2 regions of the Bradyrhizobium sp. SPXBL-02 genome follow, and region 1 is predicted to be linked to the other one. Evidence: predicted binding sites of a transcription regulator. Region 1 holds the regulator's gene; the other holds the start of a gene.

Region 1 (7,215 bases):
ACCGAGTCCTGATTTGTTGCGGAGTTCGCCCGTGGCCCTGATGCCGGTTTCTGACGCGCTCGCCGCGGTGCTGACCGGCGCCGAGCCGCTGGCCGAAGAGATGGTTCGCCTCGACGAGGCCCACCATCGTGTGCTCGCGCACGATGTCGCGGCGCGGCGCACGCAGCCGCCGGAGGCGATGTCGGCGATGGACGGCTATGCCGTGCGCGCGTCCGACGCGGCCATCGAGTCCAGGCTGACCGTCGTCGGTGAGGTCGCGGCGGGTCGGCCGTTCGCGGGAAGGGTCGGCCCCGGCGAAGCCGTGCGGATCTTCACCGGCGGCGTCGTTCCCGACGGCGCCGATGCCGTCGTGATCCAGGAGGACACAATTGCCGACGGCAAGCATGTCACGATCAAGGAAGCCGCAATTTGTGGCCGGCACATCCGCCCTGCGGGCGTCGACTTCCGCGAAGGCGACGTGCTGCTGCGCAAGGGAATCCGTCTCACCGAGCGCGATCTCGCCCTCGCCGCCGGAATGAATCATCCTTATCTCGGCGTTATCCGCCGCCCGAGGGTCGCGATTCTCGCCACCGGCGACGAGCTGGTCATGCCGGGCACCGCGCCTGGTCCCGGTCAGATCGTCTATTCCAATGGCTATGCCCTGCACGCCCTTGCCCGCAGCGAGGGCGCCGAGACCATCGACCTCGGAATTGCCGCCGATACGCTGGAGTCCACGTCCGCCGGCATCCGCCGCGCGCGCGAGAGCGGTGCCGACATCCTGGTCACGACCGGCGGTGCGTCGGTCGGCGACCACGATCTGGTCCAGCAGGCGCTCAAGGGCGAAGGCATCGAGATGGCGTTCTGGAAGATCGCGATCCGGCCCGGCAAGCCGATGATGCATGGTCGCCTCGGCGCGATGCGCGTGATCGGCCTGCCCGGCAATCCCGTGTCGTCATACGTGTGCGCCTTCCTGTTCATGGTGCCCTTGATTCGGGCCCTGTCGGGCGGTTCAGTGATTCATCATCAGCGCGAGCGCGCCGTGCTGGGCCGCGACCTCGGCGCCAACGATCAGCGCGAGGATTATCTGCGTGCGCGGCTGGAGGTGCGCGACGACGGCACGCGCGTCGCCCTTCCCGTCAGCCATCAGGACTCCTCCCTGCTTGCGAATCTCTCTGCGGCACAGGTACTTCTCGTGCGCGCACCGTTCGCGCCGAAGGCCGAGGCCGGCACACCTTGCGAGGTGCTGCGGCTGCCCGTCTGAGCTGCTGAGCCACACGCATTCCGCGAGTTCAGCCGCGTTCACCATAAATTAAGCAGTTGCGGAACACATATCGAACATATAGTGTCCGTTCATGATTTGTTTCGAGGATGTAGCGGCTTATTGCCGACTTCATCGTCTCGGAATCGAACGACATCAACCGGGGGACTTTGGTCGAGATGTTGACGCGCAAACAATACGAGCTTCTGCGGTTCATCAGCGAACGTCTGAAGGAAAGCGGCGTGCCGCCGTCCTTCGACGAGATGAAGGATGCGCTCGACCTGCGCTCGAAGTCAGGCATTCATCGCCTGATCACTGCGCTTGAGGAGCGCGGCTTCATTCGCCGCCTGCCCAACCGCGCCCGTGCCATCGAGGTGATCAAGCTGCCCGAGCTCCAGGCCGCAGCCGGCAATCGCCGCGGCTTCACCCCGAGCGTCATCGAGGGCAATCTCGGCAAGGTGCGCGCGAGCTCCAGCCCGCCCGCGGATGAGGGCGAGCGCCCCGTCGCGGTGCCCGTGATGGGCCGCATCGCGGCCGGCACGCCGATCGAGGCGCTGCAGACCCGCAGCCACACCATCAGCGTCCCGCCGGACATGCTCGGCTCCGGCGAGCACTACGCGCTCGAGGTGCGCGGCGATTCGATGGTCGAGGCCGGCATCCTCGACGGCGACATGGCGCTGATCCAGCGCAACGAGACCGCCAATACCGGCGACATTGTGGTGGCGCTGATCGACGACGAGGAGGCCACGCTCAAGCGCTTCCGCCGCCGCGGCGCCTCGATCGCGCTCGAGCCCGCCAATGCCGCCTACGAGGTCCGCATTCTTCCGCCGAACCGCGTGAAGATCCAGGGCAAGCTGATCGGGCTTTACCGGAAGTACTGATACCGGAAGTAAGCGCTACGCGCGCTTCGATCGTCGATCCAAGATTGGAGCGGATACTTGTCCGCTCCGGCTGGATGGTCTTTCTGGTTCTGCGCTGACTGTTCGGCGCCTCTTCCCGCGCGACACTCGCCCATGCGGACACGCGGCCATTTCGCTCCGCCGGTAGAGTTGTGCCGACAGCGCCGATAGTGCGGGCCAAATGCAAGGACGCGAGGTTTGTTCCTATCGAATCCGGGAAAGATAATGTGATCGCGTGCTGCGGATGCGAGCCGCAGATTTGCCCATAACCGAGCAGAGCGTTGGAGGCTTCCACTCTGATAGAGGCCTGCGCCTCGAAAGAGACGCGGGTCGCTATCCCAGTATGAGGAGCACCCGATGTGTGACTATAGCCTGCATGCCGTCGCGACGCGCCCCGCCGAAGTTGGCGAGACGATCGTCACGACAACCTTCCGCGGCACCTCGACGCGCGGCTTCGCCTCCGAAGCCGATCTCTCCGTCGCGGTCTGTCTGCTGCCGGGAACGGAGCTCGCTTTCGCCGATAACGTCCGCTACGACAACCGCTGGATCTGGACGCGCACCGTCAACTCCCGCGTCGGCAAGTTCGGCAAGATCGACCCGCACATTCCCGATCGCCATCATGACGCGATCGAATTTCCGGACGGCAAGTACGTGCTGGTGACGCAGCTCGTCGAAGGCCAGCGCGCGACCGTGCTGCAATTGCCGGTGACGCAGCAAGCCATCGAGCGCGAGCACAAGCCGCAGATCGTCGCCGACACGCGGCCCACGATCACGCGCCTGCCGATCGGCTGACGCGGTCGGCCCCGACCGAAAAGTCGAGGGCCAAATTCAAATGCCATCGCCGGCCGCGGCCGGCGAGATGGTATGGTTTGCGTCCTGCGGGATCCCGTCGGACCGGTTTTTCCCCGCATTGATCTTCAATCGTCGGCCTGCAAGTCGGCCTCCGATGGCGTTGCGTCCCGGTTGCGAGGCACGGCCGTCTTCGGCACGAGGCTGCCGTCGAAATCCCCCTCGCCGGCGCCGGCCGGCAGCCAAGGACGGCTTGCCCCTCTCGCCCTCACCGCCTGCACCGAAAAACCCTCTGCGCTTCGCGTCAGAGCCAGCGCGCCCTGACTGGCAAGACGCGCCCGATCGACCACCATCGCCGCGCAATCGGGCGGCGCGGGCCGCGCCGTCACCACCAACGCGGCGCGGCTGCAATCATCGGCCAGCGCGTCGATGCGCGTCGCCAACGCGATCAGCCGTCCGTCCGCGAGCGGCGCCACGCAACCGGACTCGTCACATGACACGCTGCTCGCCAACGAGGCGTTGCCGGCATCACGCGGATCGGCATCTGCGGCCAGCCACTCCTTCAGCAGGAAGCTGTCCTTGCTGGCGCGGATCACTTGCAAGCGCTCATCCCCGCCCCGGACCGCGACGCTCGCGCCATCCCCGGCAATCAGGACATCAGGCTGGCGCACCGACAGCCCCCAGAGGATCGCCGCCAGCAGCACCAGGGCGCCGGACCAGCGCAAGGGCGTGCGCAACAGGCCCATCACGATGAGCCCGAGGCTCGCCGCGATCAGCGGCGCGATCCCGAACGCCGGAATGCGGCCGACGGCGCCCGGCAGGGCCGCCACCCAGCGCGCGACCAGGACCATCCACTCGATGCCGATCCCCATCAACCACCAGAACACGCCGTCGAGCCCGAAAGGCGCTGCGAGCAGTCCCAACAGCCCGGCCGGCATCACCAGCGCCGAGACCACCGGCATGGCGCCGAGATTGGCGAGCACGCCGTATGGCGTCACGCGATGGAAGTGGAAGGCGGCGTAGGGCGTGGTCGCGAGCCCCGCGATCAGCGAGGCCAGGAACAGCATCGCGATCTCGCGGCCGCCCCACAGCGCGATCCGCGCCGTCGCGGAATGATCGGGTGAGGCGAGCAGGTTCGGCATGCCGATCTGCACCAGCGCCACCAGCCCGAGCGTTGCCGCAAATGACATCTGGAAGCTCGGATGCACCAGCGCCTCGGGCGCGACCGCGAGCACGATCAGCGCCGCCACCGCCAGCGTGCGGAAGGTGATGGCGCGGCGGTCGACCATGACGGCGATCAGCACCACCGCCGTCATGAAAAACGATCGTTGCGTCGCGACCTCCGCGCCCGACAGCAGCAGGTAGAACGCCGCCGCGACCAGCGCGGCGGCCGCCGACCATTTCTTGATGGCAAAGCCGGCCGCCAGCCCCGGGATCAAGGCCAGCAGCGCGCGCACCGCGAAGAAGACGACGCCGGCGACGACCGCCATGTGGTAGCCGGAGATCGACAGCGCATGGCCGAGCCCCGAGACGAACATGGCATCGTTGACCGGCGCGGTAATCGCATCGCGCCGCCCCGTGAGCAGCGCCGTTGCGATCGCCCGGTTGTCGCCTTCGAGCGTTGCGCGGATGCGCGCATCGATCGCATCGCGCAGGCCCTGCATGAAGGCGGCGTAGCGCAGCCGCAGGCCGCCGGCATCCGGCGGCCTGGACGCCGTGATCGCGCCCATCACGAAGCCGGAGGCACCGATGCTCTGGAAGAACATGTCGCGCGAGAAATCATAGCTGCCGGGCCGCACCGGCGAGATCGGCGGCAGCAGCCGCGCCTTCAATTGCACGAAGCTGCCGACTTCGGGCGCCGTGCCCTTGCGCACCGAGAGGCGGACGCGCTCGAGCTTGACGTCGCCGCGCTGCGCCTCCATCGCGCTGACGCGCAGCACGAAGCGATCGGTACGCTCGCGAATGTCGCGCGCTTCCACGAAGCCCGACAGCGACACCGAATAAAGCGGCTTGGCGAGCACGGGATGGGCGACGCGCGCCGTCTTCCAGGTCGCCATGGCAAATCCGGCGGCGACCGCCGCGATCATGATGGCAGGAGCAAACAGCCGGCTCCGCCGGAGCAACACCGCGCCGAGCATCAGCGCGATGGCCGTCGCGGCAACCACCCACAGCACCGGCTCATGATCGGCGGCGAAATAAAGCGCGATGCCGCCGCCAAAGGCGACGGGCACCCACGGCAACAGCCGGCCTGGCCCGGCCTCGGCGCGCGCCCACTGGCGCAGCATTTCGACGATGGCCGGCCAGATGCCAAACCCCGCCGGCGCAAAGCCGCCGGCCGGGGCGGCGCGGCCGACCGGCCACGTCCCGGCAACTCCCTGGGAGCGTCCTGGCCGCCCCGGCTCCGCCATTCCCTGCACCTTGCGATACGCGACGGGTGCGGAGGCTACCGGACCGTGCGGCTGCGCGAATAGCGGTACAGATCGGGAACGGGCGACGGAGCGCCCTACTTTTCCTCTTCCATCGTCACGGCGACGTCCGCCTTGGCGGACAGCCGCACCTTGTTGCCTTCAACATCGGCAACGAGGCCCTTGTCGATGAAATGATGGTGGCCCTTGTGGCTGCCCTCGCCGCTGTCCTTCCTGGTCAGCTTGATGCGGTTGCCCTCTACCCTGTCGACGGTGCCGACATGGACACCGTCGGCGCCGATGACTTCCATATGCTCTGCGATGTTCTGCATGGCGGGATCCTTGGTTGGATCGCAGCCAACGCGGCAGGCGCGCGTTCGTTTCAATCGTATTCCGGGGCGCGACGAAGTCGCGAGCTATGATGCGCAATTGCGCATCATAGCTCGCGCCAAGTGGCGCGCCCCGGAATGACGACACTGATGGAACGACCGCTAAATCAGCGGCGCCTGCGACGAGGCGTGGTGATTGACGATCTTCCAGTCGCCTTCCTCGCGGATGATGACCCAGCTCATCTTGACGACGAGATCGTCCCGCTCGCCGGCGAGATCGAACGTGATGATCGCGGCCATGTTGATCAGGTCAGGGCCGGCCTGCGCGGCGTACACGTCGGAGAAGGTCGCGCTCGGCCTGCGCCAGCGCGGCAGGCCGTTGAAATAATCGGCAACGCCGTCCCTGCCCCGATAGAGTTTTGGGTTCGAGCCGAAGAAGAACGCGTTCCTCGCATAGAGCGAGGACAGCGCGGCCGCATCGAGCGTCGCGAAGCCGGCGCACCATTTCGCGATGATGGCGGAAACGATGGCGTCGGCTTCGCTGCTCATGCCCTCGCCTCAGCCCTTCGCGACTTCCTTGGCGAACGTATCGCGCAAGCCGATCGTACGCGAGAACACCGGCTTGCCCGGCGTCGAGTCCTTGTCGCGGACGAAATAGCCCTGGCGCTCGAACTGCATCGGCTCGGTCGAATTGCTCTCGGCAACTGACGCCTCGACCCGCGCATCGGCGAGGATCTCGAGCGAGTTCGGGTTGAGATCGGCCGCGAAATTCGAGGCGTCCGGACTCGGATTGGCGAACAGCTGGTTGTAGATGCGGATCTCCGCCGGCTTGGACGTCGCCGCCGGCAGCCAGTGCATGGTCGCCTTGACCTTGCGGCCGTCGGGCGCGTTGCCGCCCTTGGTCGCGGGATCATAGGTGCAGCGCAGCTCCACCACCTCGCCCTGGTCGTTCTTGATCACGCCGGTGCACTTGACGAAATAGGCGTAACGCAGCCGCACCTCGTTGCCCGGCGACAGGCGGAAGAACTTCTTCGGCGGGTTCTCCATGAAATCGTCCTGCTCGATATAGAGCTCGCGGCCGAACGTGATCTTCCGCGTGCCGGCGCTAGGGTCGTCCGGATGATTGATCGCCTCGAGCTCCTCGGTCTGTCCTTCCGGATAATTCTCGATCACGACCTTGAGCGGCCTCAAGACTGCCATGCGCCGCTGCGCCGTGCGGTTCAGCTCCTCGCGGATGCAGAACTCCAGCATGCCGACATCGACGACGCTGTTTGCCTTGGCGACGCCGATGCGCTTGACGAATTCGCGCAATGCGGCCGGCGGCACGCCGCGGCGGCGCATGCCCGCCATGGTCGGCATGCGCGGATCGTCCCAGCCGGCGACATGACCCTCGCGGACGAGCTGCGTCAGCACGCGCTTGGACAGCAGCGTGTAGGTCAGGTTGAGGCGCGCAAACTCGTACTGGTGCGGCTTGGACGGCACCGGCAGCTTCTCGATGAACCAGTCGTAGAGCGGCCGGTGGTCCTCGAACTCCAGCGTGCAGATCGAATGCGTGA
Region 2 (7,215 bases), 120 kb from region 1:
GGCACCGCTCAGCCTGCCACCCCCAGGGTTATCCCCACATATAGCATCGCGCTCAGATCTGTTCCAGATTTGTTCTTTATAGCGGTAGAGCAAACATTCGGCCGGCCGCCAACGAAAAGAGCAGCACTCCGATGGAACTTTTTTGGGTTCCCGTGAACGACGAAAACCGCTTAACATTCATCAAGTTGTTCCACCTCAGTTGAGCCGCGAGTGTGGCATTCCGGAGACGGACTCTGCCCTTTCCTTAGGCTACCTTTGCCTCGGAATTGGTTCATATGGGCGTCGCGCCTGATCAGCCGCTTCGGGGACTTTCGTGAAGCGGACGTAACTGGGGAGACTGCAATGAATAAGGTTCTATTTGGCGCAATCAGTGTACTGGCATTGGGGCTGTCGGCTCCGGCAGGCGCGGCAGATCTTGCCGCGCGGCCCTACACCAAGGCTCCCGCTCCGGCGGTCGCTGCGATTTACGACTGGAGCGGCTTCTACATCGGCATCAACGGCGGCGGCGGCACGAGCCACAAGTGCTGGGACTTCCTCGACACCACCGGCGTCGTCACCGGCGTTCCCGGTACCTTCGTCGGTGAAGGATGCCACAACGCGACCGGTGGCACGGTCGGTGGCCAGATCGGCTATCGCTGGCAGTCGGCCAGTTGGGTGTTCGGCGTCGAAGGCCAGGGTAACTGGGCTGACTTCTCGGGCGACAACGTCAGCACGGTCTTCCCTGGAAGCGCTTTGGTCACCGGTGACCGCAACCGCTCGCGCATCGATGCTTTCGGCCTGATCACCGGCCAGGTCGGTTACGCCTGGAACAACGTCTTGTTCTACGTCAAGGGCGGCGGCGCCGTGGTCGGGGACAAGTACGACGTTTATGCCGCGGCCGGCACGCCGGGCGCCGGCACGCTGCTGGCGTCGGCTCGCGAGACCCGCTGGGGCGGCACCGTTGGCGCCGGCCTGGAATTCGGATTTGCTCCGAACTGGACGCTCGGCGTCGAGTACAACCACATCTTCCTCGGCGACCGCACAATCGGTTTCACGACGCCTGCGGGCGCCGTGTTCGGGAGCGATCGCATCAGCCAGGATGTCGATATCGGCCTGGTCCGGTTGAATTATCGCTTCGGCGGCCCGCTGATCGCGAGGTACTGATATCCCTCTGATTTTGTGAGTGAATGCAAGGGCCGGCCCGCTGCGCCGGCCCTTCTTTTTTGCTTTTTTGCGGCACGATGCCTGGACGTAAATGAGTCAGCAACCATCACCTTTTCGACTGTTGTGGCTTTTCGGAGACACAACTTGCGGCTTTGGTGGTGTAAAGACGGCGTCAGTTGGGCCGTTGAGTCCGATGCCCTTCCGCGACGGAAGGCAACAACAGAAACTGGGACTGGGATTAAGTTGAAAATGAAAAAGGTTTTGTTGGCTTCGGCCTGTGTGTTCGCTCTTGCGGCCCCCGCTTCGGCTGCTGATCTGGCAGCCCGCCCCTACACCAAGGCTCCGGTGGCTGTGGCCTCGGTCTACAACTGGACCGGCTTCTACCTCGGTATCGTCGGCGGCGGCGCTTGGGAGAACGGTTCCGGCGACCCGCGGATGAAGGGTGGCTTCGTCGGCGGCACCGGCGGCTATAACTGGCAGACCGGCAACGTCGTGTTCGGCGTGGAAGCCGACGGCTCGTGGGCTGATGTCAATGCTTCGGTGACCACCCCTGTTCTCTTTGGCGGCGCTATCGTTCCCGTGACCACGAGCTCGCGCATTGATGCGCTCGGCACTGTGCGCGGCCGTATCGGTTGGGCCGTCAACAACGTGCTGTTCTACGCTACGGGCGGCTACGCCTGGATCGACAACAAGATCACCGTCAGCTCGCCCTTCGCAAGCGTCTCGGACAGCAAGTGGCATTCCGGTTGGACGGTCGGCGCTGGCGTCGAGGCATTCTTCGCGCCGCAGTGGTCGGTCAAGGGCGAGTATCTCTATCGCAGCCTGGGCGGCGAGACCTACTTCTCGGGTATCGGCGCTCCGGTGAACACCGGCACGCTCAACCTTCACACCGTGCAGGTCGGCGTGAACTATCACTTCGGTGGCCCGGTCGTCGCGAAGTACTAAGCTTCGTCTCTGACGCACCCGCGTTACGAAAGGCCGGCCTCGCGCCGGCCTTTTTGTATTTGTTGCGGCCGCCCCGTTCGTTCGCGTTTTAGGACGGATGTGGCGGCCGGGTGACACAACTTTTGGCTTCAATGGTGTAAAGCAATGACGTTACTTGAGTCATGAGGTCCGCTGCTCTTCCGCTCTCCGGAAGACCGGAATGAGAAACGGAAGTGGGGAATGGATATGAAGAAGCTTTTGCTGGCTTCGGCCAGTTTGTTCGCACTCAGCGCGTTGGCACCGGCCTCGGCGGCCGATTTGGCGGCCCGCCCCTACGCCAAGGCTCCGGTGGCGCCGATCGCGGTGTACAACTGGAGCGGTTTCTACCTCGGCATCAACGGCGGCGGTGCATCGAGCCGCAATTGCTGGGATCTCAATGCCGTGCTCGGTGTGGCAATCCCGGTCGTGTCCGAAGGCTGTCACAACGCGACCGGCGGTCTCGTCGGCGGCCAGGTCGGTTATCGTTGGCAGTCGGCTAACTGGGTGTTCGGCCTTGAAGCCCAAGGCGACTGGGCCAACCTGAAGGGATCGAACGCGAGCCCGCTCGCCGCTTTCGCACCCGTGGTCAATCAGACCAGAATCGATGCCCTCGGCCTGTTCACCGGCCAGGTCGGCTACGCCTGGAATAACGTGCTCTGGTACGTGAGGGGTGGCGCCGCGGTCACGCACGCCAAGTATGACGGCCTTCTCGGCGGCGTGGTCTTCGATAGCGCGAGCGAGACGCGCTGGGGCGGCGCAGTCGGCACCGGCATCGAATTCGGTTTCGCACCGAACTGGTCCGTTGCGATCGAATACGACCACTTGTTCATGGGCGGCCGCAACGTCAATTTCACGGTGCTTGGCATCAACGACCGGACCGACCGCATCAAGCAGGATGTCGACATGGGCACCGTTCGCCTCAACTACACCTTCGGCGGCCCGGTCGTCGCGAAGTACTGATCTTCCAAGTCACATCGTCACGAAAGGCCGGCCTCGCGCCGGCCTTTTGCTTTGGGCGGGCTGTTCCGACAGGGGTTCCGCAGCGCTCCTGCTGCCAGATGCCGCCAGGGCGCCAACAATCCGTTGACGATTCGCAAGTCCCACTGGAAATCCGCCGCCGTTCTTCCTACGTTCGCTGCCATACCCATCGGCGCCGATCCCGGTTCCGGGCGAAGCGCGCCTTTTGCATTGGCGCGATCGCGCGTCTTTGGATTCCTCGAGGACCTCTGGGATGGACGAAGTGATCAGGGCGAAGCGCCAACAACAGAACGCGGGCTCGAGCCTGCGCGCAATTACGATCCGCGGCGCGCGCGAGCACAACCTCAAGAATATCGACGTCGAGATTCCCCGCGACAAGCTGGTGGTGTTCACCGGCCTATCCGGCTCCGGCAAATCCTCGCTCGCCTTCGACACCATCTATGCCGAGGGCCAGCGCCGCTACGTCGAATCGCTGTCGGCCTATGCCCGCCAGTTCCTGGAGATGATGCAGAAGCCCGACGTCGACCAGATCGACGGCCTGTCACCGGCGATCTCGATCGAGCAGAAGACGACGTCGAAGAACCCGCGTTCCACCGTCGGCACCGTCACCGAGATCTACGACTACATGCGCCTGCTCTGGGCGCGCGTCGGCGTGCCCTATTCGCCGGCCACGGGCCTGCCGATCGAGAGCCAGACCGTCTCGCAGATGGTCGACCGCGTGCTGGCGCTCCCCGAGGGCACCCGCCTCTATCTGCTCGCCCCCGTCGTGCGCGGCCGCAAGGGCGAGTACCGGAAAGAGCTCGCCGAATGGCTCAAGAAGGGCTTCCAGCGCGTCAAGATCGACGGCACCTTCTATGAGCTGGCGGAAGCCCCGAGCCTCGACAAGAAGTTCCCGCACGACATCGACGTCGTGGTCGACCGCATCGTGGTGCGCGCCGATATCGGCCAACGCCTCGCCGAGAGTTTCGAGACCGCGTTGAAGCTCGCCGAAGGCCTCGCCGTCGTCGAGTTCGCCGATGCGCCCGCGGCGGCTGCCCCTGCGGAGGAGAAGAAGAAGACCGCAAAGATCCACGACAAGAGCGGCCCCGAGCGCATCCTGTTCTCGGAAAAATTCGCCTGCCCGGTCTCCGGCTTCACCATCCCCGAGATCGAGCCGCGCCTGTTCTCCTTCAACAATCCCTACGGCGCCTGCCCCGCCTGCGGCGGCCTCGGCGTCGAGCAGCATGTCGACGAGGACCTCGTCATCCCCGAGAAGGATCTGACGCTGCGCAAGGGCGCGATCGCGCCCTGGGCCAAATCGTCATCGCCCTATTACGTGCAGACGCTGACCGCGCTCGGCAAGCACTACAAGTTCACACTCGACACCAAGTGGAAGGACCTGCCGAAGAAGACGCAAAACGCGATCCTCTACGGCTCGGGCGAGGACGAGATCAAGTTCTCCTACGAGGACGGGGTGCGCTCCTACGACACCAAGAAGCCGTTCGAGGGCGTCATCACCAACATCAACCGCCGCTACCGCGAGACCGAGAGCGAGTGGGCGCGCGAGGAGCTCGCGAAATATTTCCACGACGTGCCCTGCGAGGGCTGCAAGGGTTTTCGGCTCAAGCCTGAGGCGCTCTGCGTCAAGATCGGCGGCAAGCATATCGGCGAAATCTCGGAGCTGTCCGTGAAGGGCGCCGGCGCATGGTTCGAGACCGTGCCGGAGGCGCTGAACGCGCAGCAGAACGAGATTGCCGGCCGCATCCTCAAGGAAATCCGCGAGCGCCTCACCTTCCTGCTCGACGTCGGCCTCAATTATCTGACGCTGTCGCGCTCCTCCGGCACGCTGTCCGGCGGCGAGAGCCAGCGCATCCGCCTGGCCTCGCAGATCGGCTCGGGGCTCACGGGCGTGCTCTACGTGCTCGACGAGCCCTCGATCGGCCTGCACCAGCGCGACAACGCGCGCCTGCTCGATACGCTGAAGCGGCTGCGCGACCTCGGCAACACCGTGGTCGTGGTCGAGCATGACGAGGACGCCATTCGGCTCGCCGACTACGTGCTCGACATCGGCCCCGGCGCCGGCATGCATGGCGGCAACATCGTCGCCGAAGGCACGCCCGCCGAGATCATGCGCAACCCGAAATCGCTGACCGGCAAGTACCTCACCGGCGAGCTCGAGGTCGAGGTGCCGGAGCGGCGCCCGCCGAACCACCGCCGCACCATCAAGGTGGTGAACGCGCGCGGCAATAACCTCAAGAACGTCACGGCGGAGATTCCGCTCGGCCTGTTCACCTGCGTCACCGGCGTCTCCGGCGGCGGCAAATCGACGCTGCTGATCGATACGCTCTACCGCGCCATCGCCCGCAAGCTCAACAATGCCAGCGAGGGCGCCGCCCCGCACGATCGCATCGAGGGCCTCGAGCACATCGACAAGATCATCGACATCGACCAGTCGCCGATCGGCCGCACCCCGCGCTCGAATCCTGCGACCTACACCGGCGCCTTCACGCCGATCCGCGAATGGTTCGCCGGCCTGCCGGAAGCGAAGGCGCGCGGCTACGAGCCCGGCCGCTTCTCCTTCAACGTCAAGGGCGGCCGCTGCGAAGCCTGCCAGGGCGACGGCGTCATCAAGATCGAGATGCACTTCCTGCCCGACGTCTACGTCACCTGCGACGTCTGCAAGGGCAAGCGCTACAACCGCGAGACGCTGGAGGTGCTGTTCAAGGGCAAGAGCATCGCCGACGTGCTCGACATGACCGTCGAGGAAGCCGCCGAGTTCTTCAAGGCGGTGCCGCGCGTCCGGGAGACTTTTCAGACCTTGCACCGCGTCGGGCTCGATTACATCCATGTCGGCCAGCAGGCGACGACCCTCTCGGGCGGTGAAGCGCAACGCGTCAAGCTGGCAAAGGAATTGTCAAAACGCGCCACCGGCCGCACGCTTTACATCCTGGACGAGCCCACCACCGGCCTGCACTTCCACGACGTCAAGAAGCTCCTGGAAGTGCTGCACGAGCTGGTCGCCCAGGGCAACACCGTCGTCGTCATCGAGCACAATCTCGAAGTCATCAAGACCGCCGACTGGGTCATCGACTTGGGCCCCGAAGGCGGCGACGGCGGCGGCGAGATCGTCGCCTGGGGTCCGCCGGAAGACATCGTCAAGGCGCCACGGAGCTATACGGGGAAATTCCTGGCCCCGGTGCTGGAGAAGGCGCGAAAGCCGAAGCGGAGGCGGGCGGCGAGCGAGGCGGCGGAGTAGGTTGCGCGTCCGGAATGTGACGACGCACATGTCTGAGGGAGAATGAACTTTGCCTGCCGGACTTGTGCAAACCTTTCGCGCGTTCGCTCATAACAATGCCTGGGCAAACCATCGGCTGCTCACGGCTTGCGCTGCTCTGTCTCAGGTTGAGTTCGAGGCCGAGCGAACCGGGTTCTTTCCAAGTCTTCAGCGCACGCTAAACCACATCCATGTCATTGATCTCTTCTATGTCGATGCGCTGGAGGGCGGTTGGTTGGGCCCGGCGGCCTGGGAGAACGAGGTGCCGTACCCTTCCCTCGTCACGCTCAAGCCGGCGCAAGCCGCAGTCGACGAGCGCTTGATTGCTGTCTGCGATGCACTGACGCCCGAGAGTCTCAATACCGTTGTGAGTATCAACCGCGACACGACCGTGCAGACCGAACGCCGCGACCGGCTGCTCATGCATCTCTTCCAGCATCAAATTCATCATCGCGGACAGGCGCATGCCATGCTGTCCGAAACAAGCGTCGCACCGCCTCAGCTTGACGAGTTCTTTGCAGAGGGAGAAGCATCGCTCCGCGCCAGCGAATTCGCCGAACTTGGTTGGACCGAAAGCACTGTGTGGAAATCCTAGTTCAATAACTGGATGATCGAACGGCATCCCTTTCACGTGCCCTATTCCCTCGCCATCTTCGACCTCGACGGCACGCTCGCCGACAGCTTCCCCTGGTTCCTGCGCACCATCAACGATGTCGCCGACCGCTTCGACTTTCGCCGCGTAAAGGACGAGGATGTCGAGGAGCTGCGGCATGCATCGAGCCGCGAGATCCTCGCCCGGCTCGAAGTACCCTTGTGGAAGCTGCCGGCGATCGCGCGGCATGCGCGGCGGCTGAAGGCGGAGGCCGCTTCCGAGATCT

Evidence for each region. Region 1 encodes LexA, which represses DNA repair genes until DNA is damaged. Its sites were predicted from a motif close to TGTTCNNNNTGTGTTCNG; they were not measured.
Region 2: uvrA (excinuclease ABC subunit UvrA) is a predicted target of LexA. The motif match lies at 3,225-3,242, and genes of this name have one in related genera.

The regions. Positions count from the first base shown of each region.
Region 1 covers NZ_CP182474.1:3,884,678-3,891,892, reverse strand. Annotated here, with positions in the region: gene ACNJYD_RS18055 (molybdopterin molybdotransferase MoeA) at 32-1,240, shown strand; gene lexA (transcriptional repressor LexA) at 1,417-2,118, shown strand; gene ACNJYD_RS18045 (hypothetical protein) at 2,494-2,928, shown strand; gene ACNJYD_RS18040 (ComEC/Rec2 family competence protein) at 3,054-5,333, opposite strand; gene ACNJYD_RS18035 (DUF2171 domain-containing protein) at 5,429-5,662, opposite strand; gene ACNJYD_RS18030 (YybH family protein) at 5,822-6,208, opposite strand; gene ACNJYD_RS18025 (glutamine--tRNA ligase/YqeY domain fusion protein) at 6,218-7,215, opposite strand, start outside.
Region 2 covers NZ_CP182474.1:4,004,134-4,011,348, reverse strand. Annotated here, with positions in the region: gene ACNJYD_RS18635 (outer membrane protein) at 343-1,143, shown strand; gene ACNJYD_RS18630 (outer membrane protein) at 1,393-2,088, shown strand; gene ACNJYD_RS18625 (outer membrane protein) at 2,314-3,066, shown strand; gene uvrA (excinuclease ABC subunit UvrA) at 3,338-6,319, shown strand; gene ACNJYD_RS18615 (DinB family protein) at 6,369-6,932, shown strand; gene ACNJYD_RS18610 (HAD-IA family hydrolase) at 6,969-7,215, shown strand, end outside.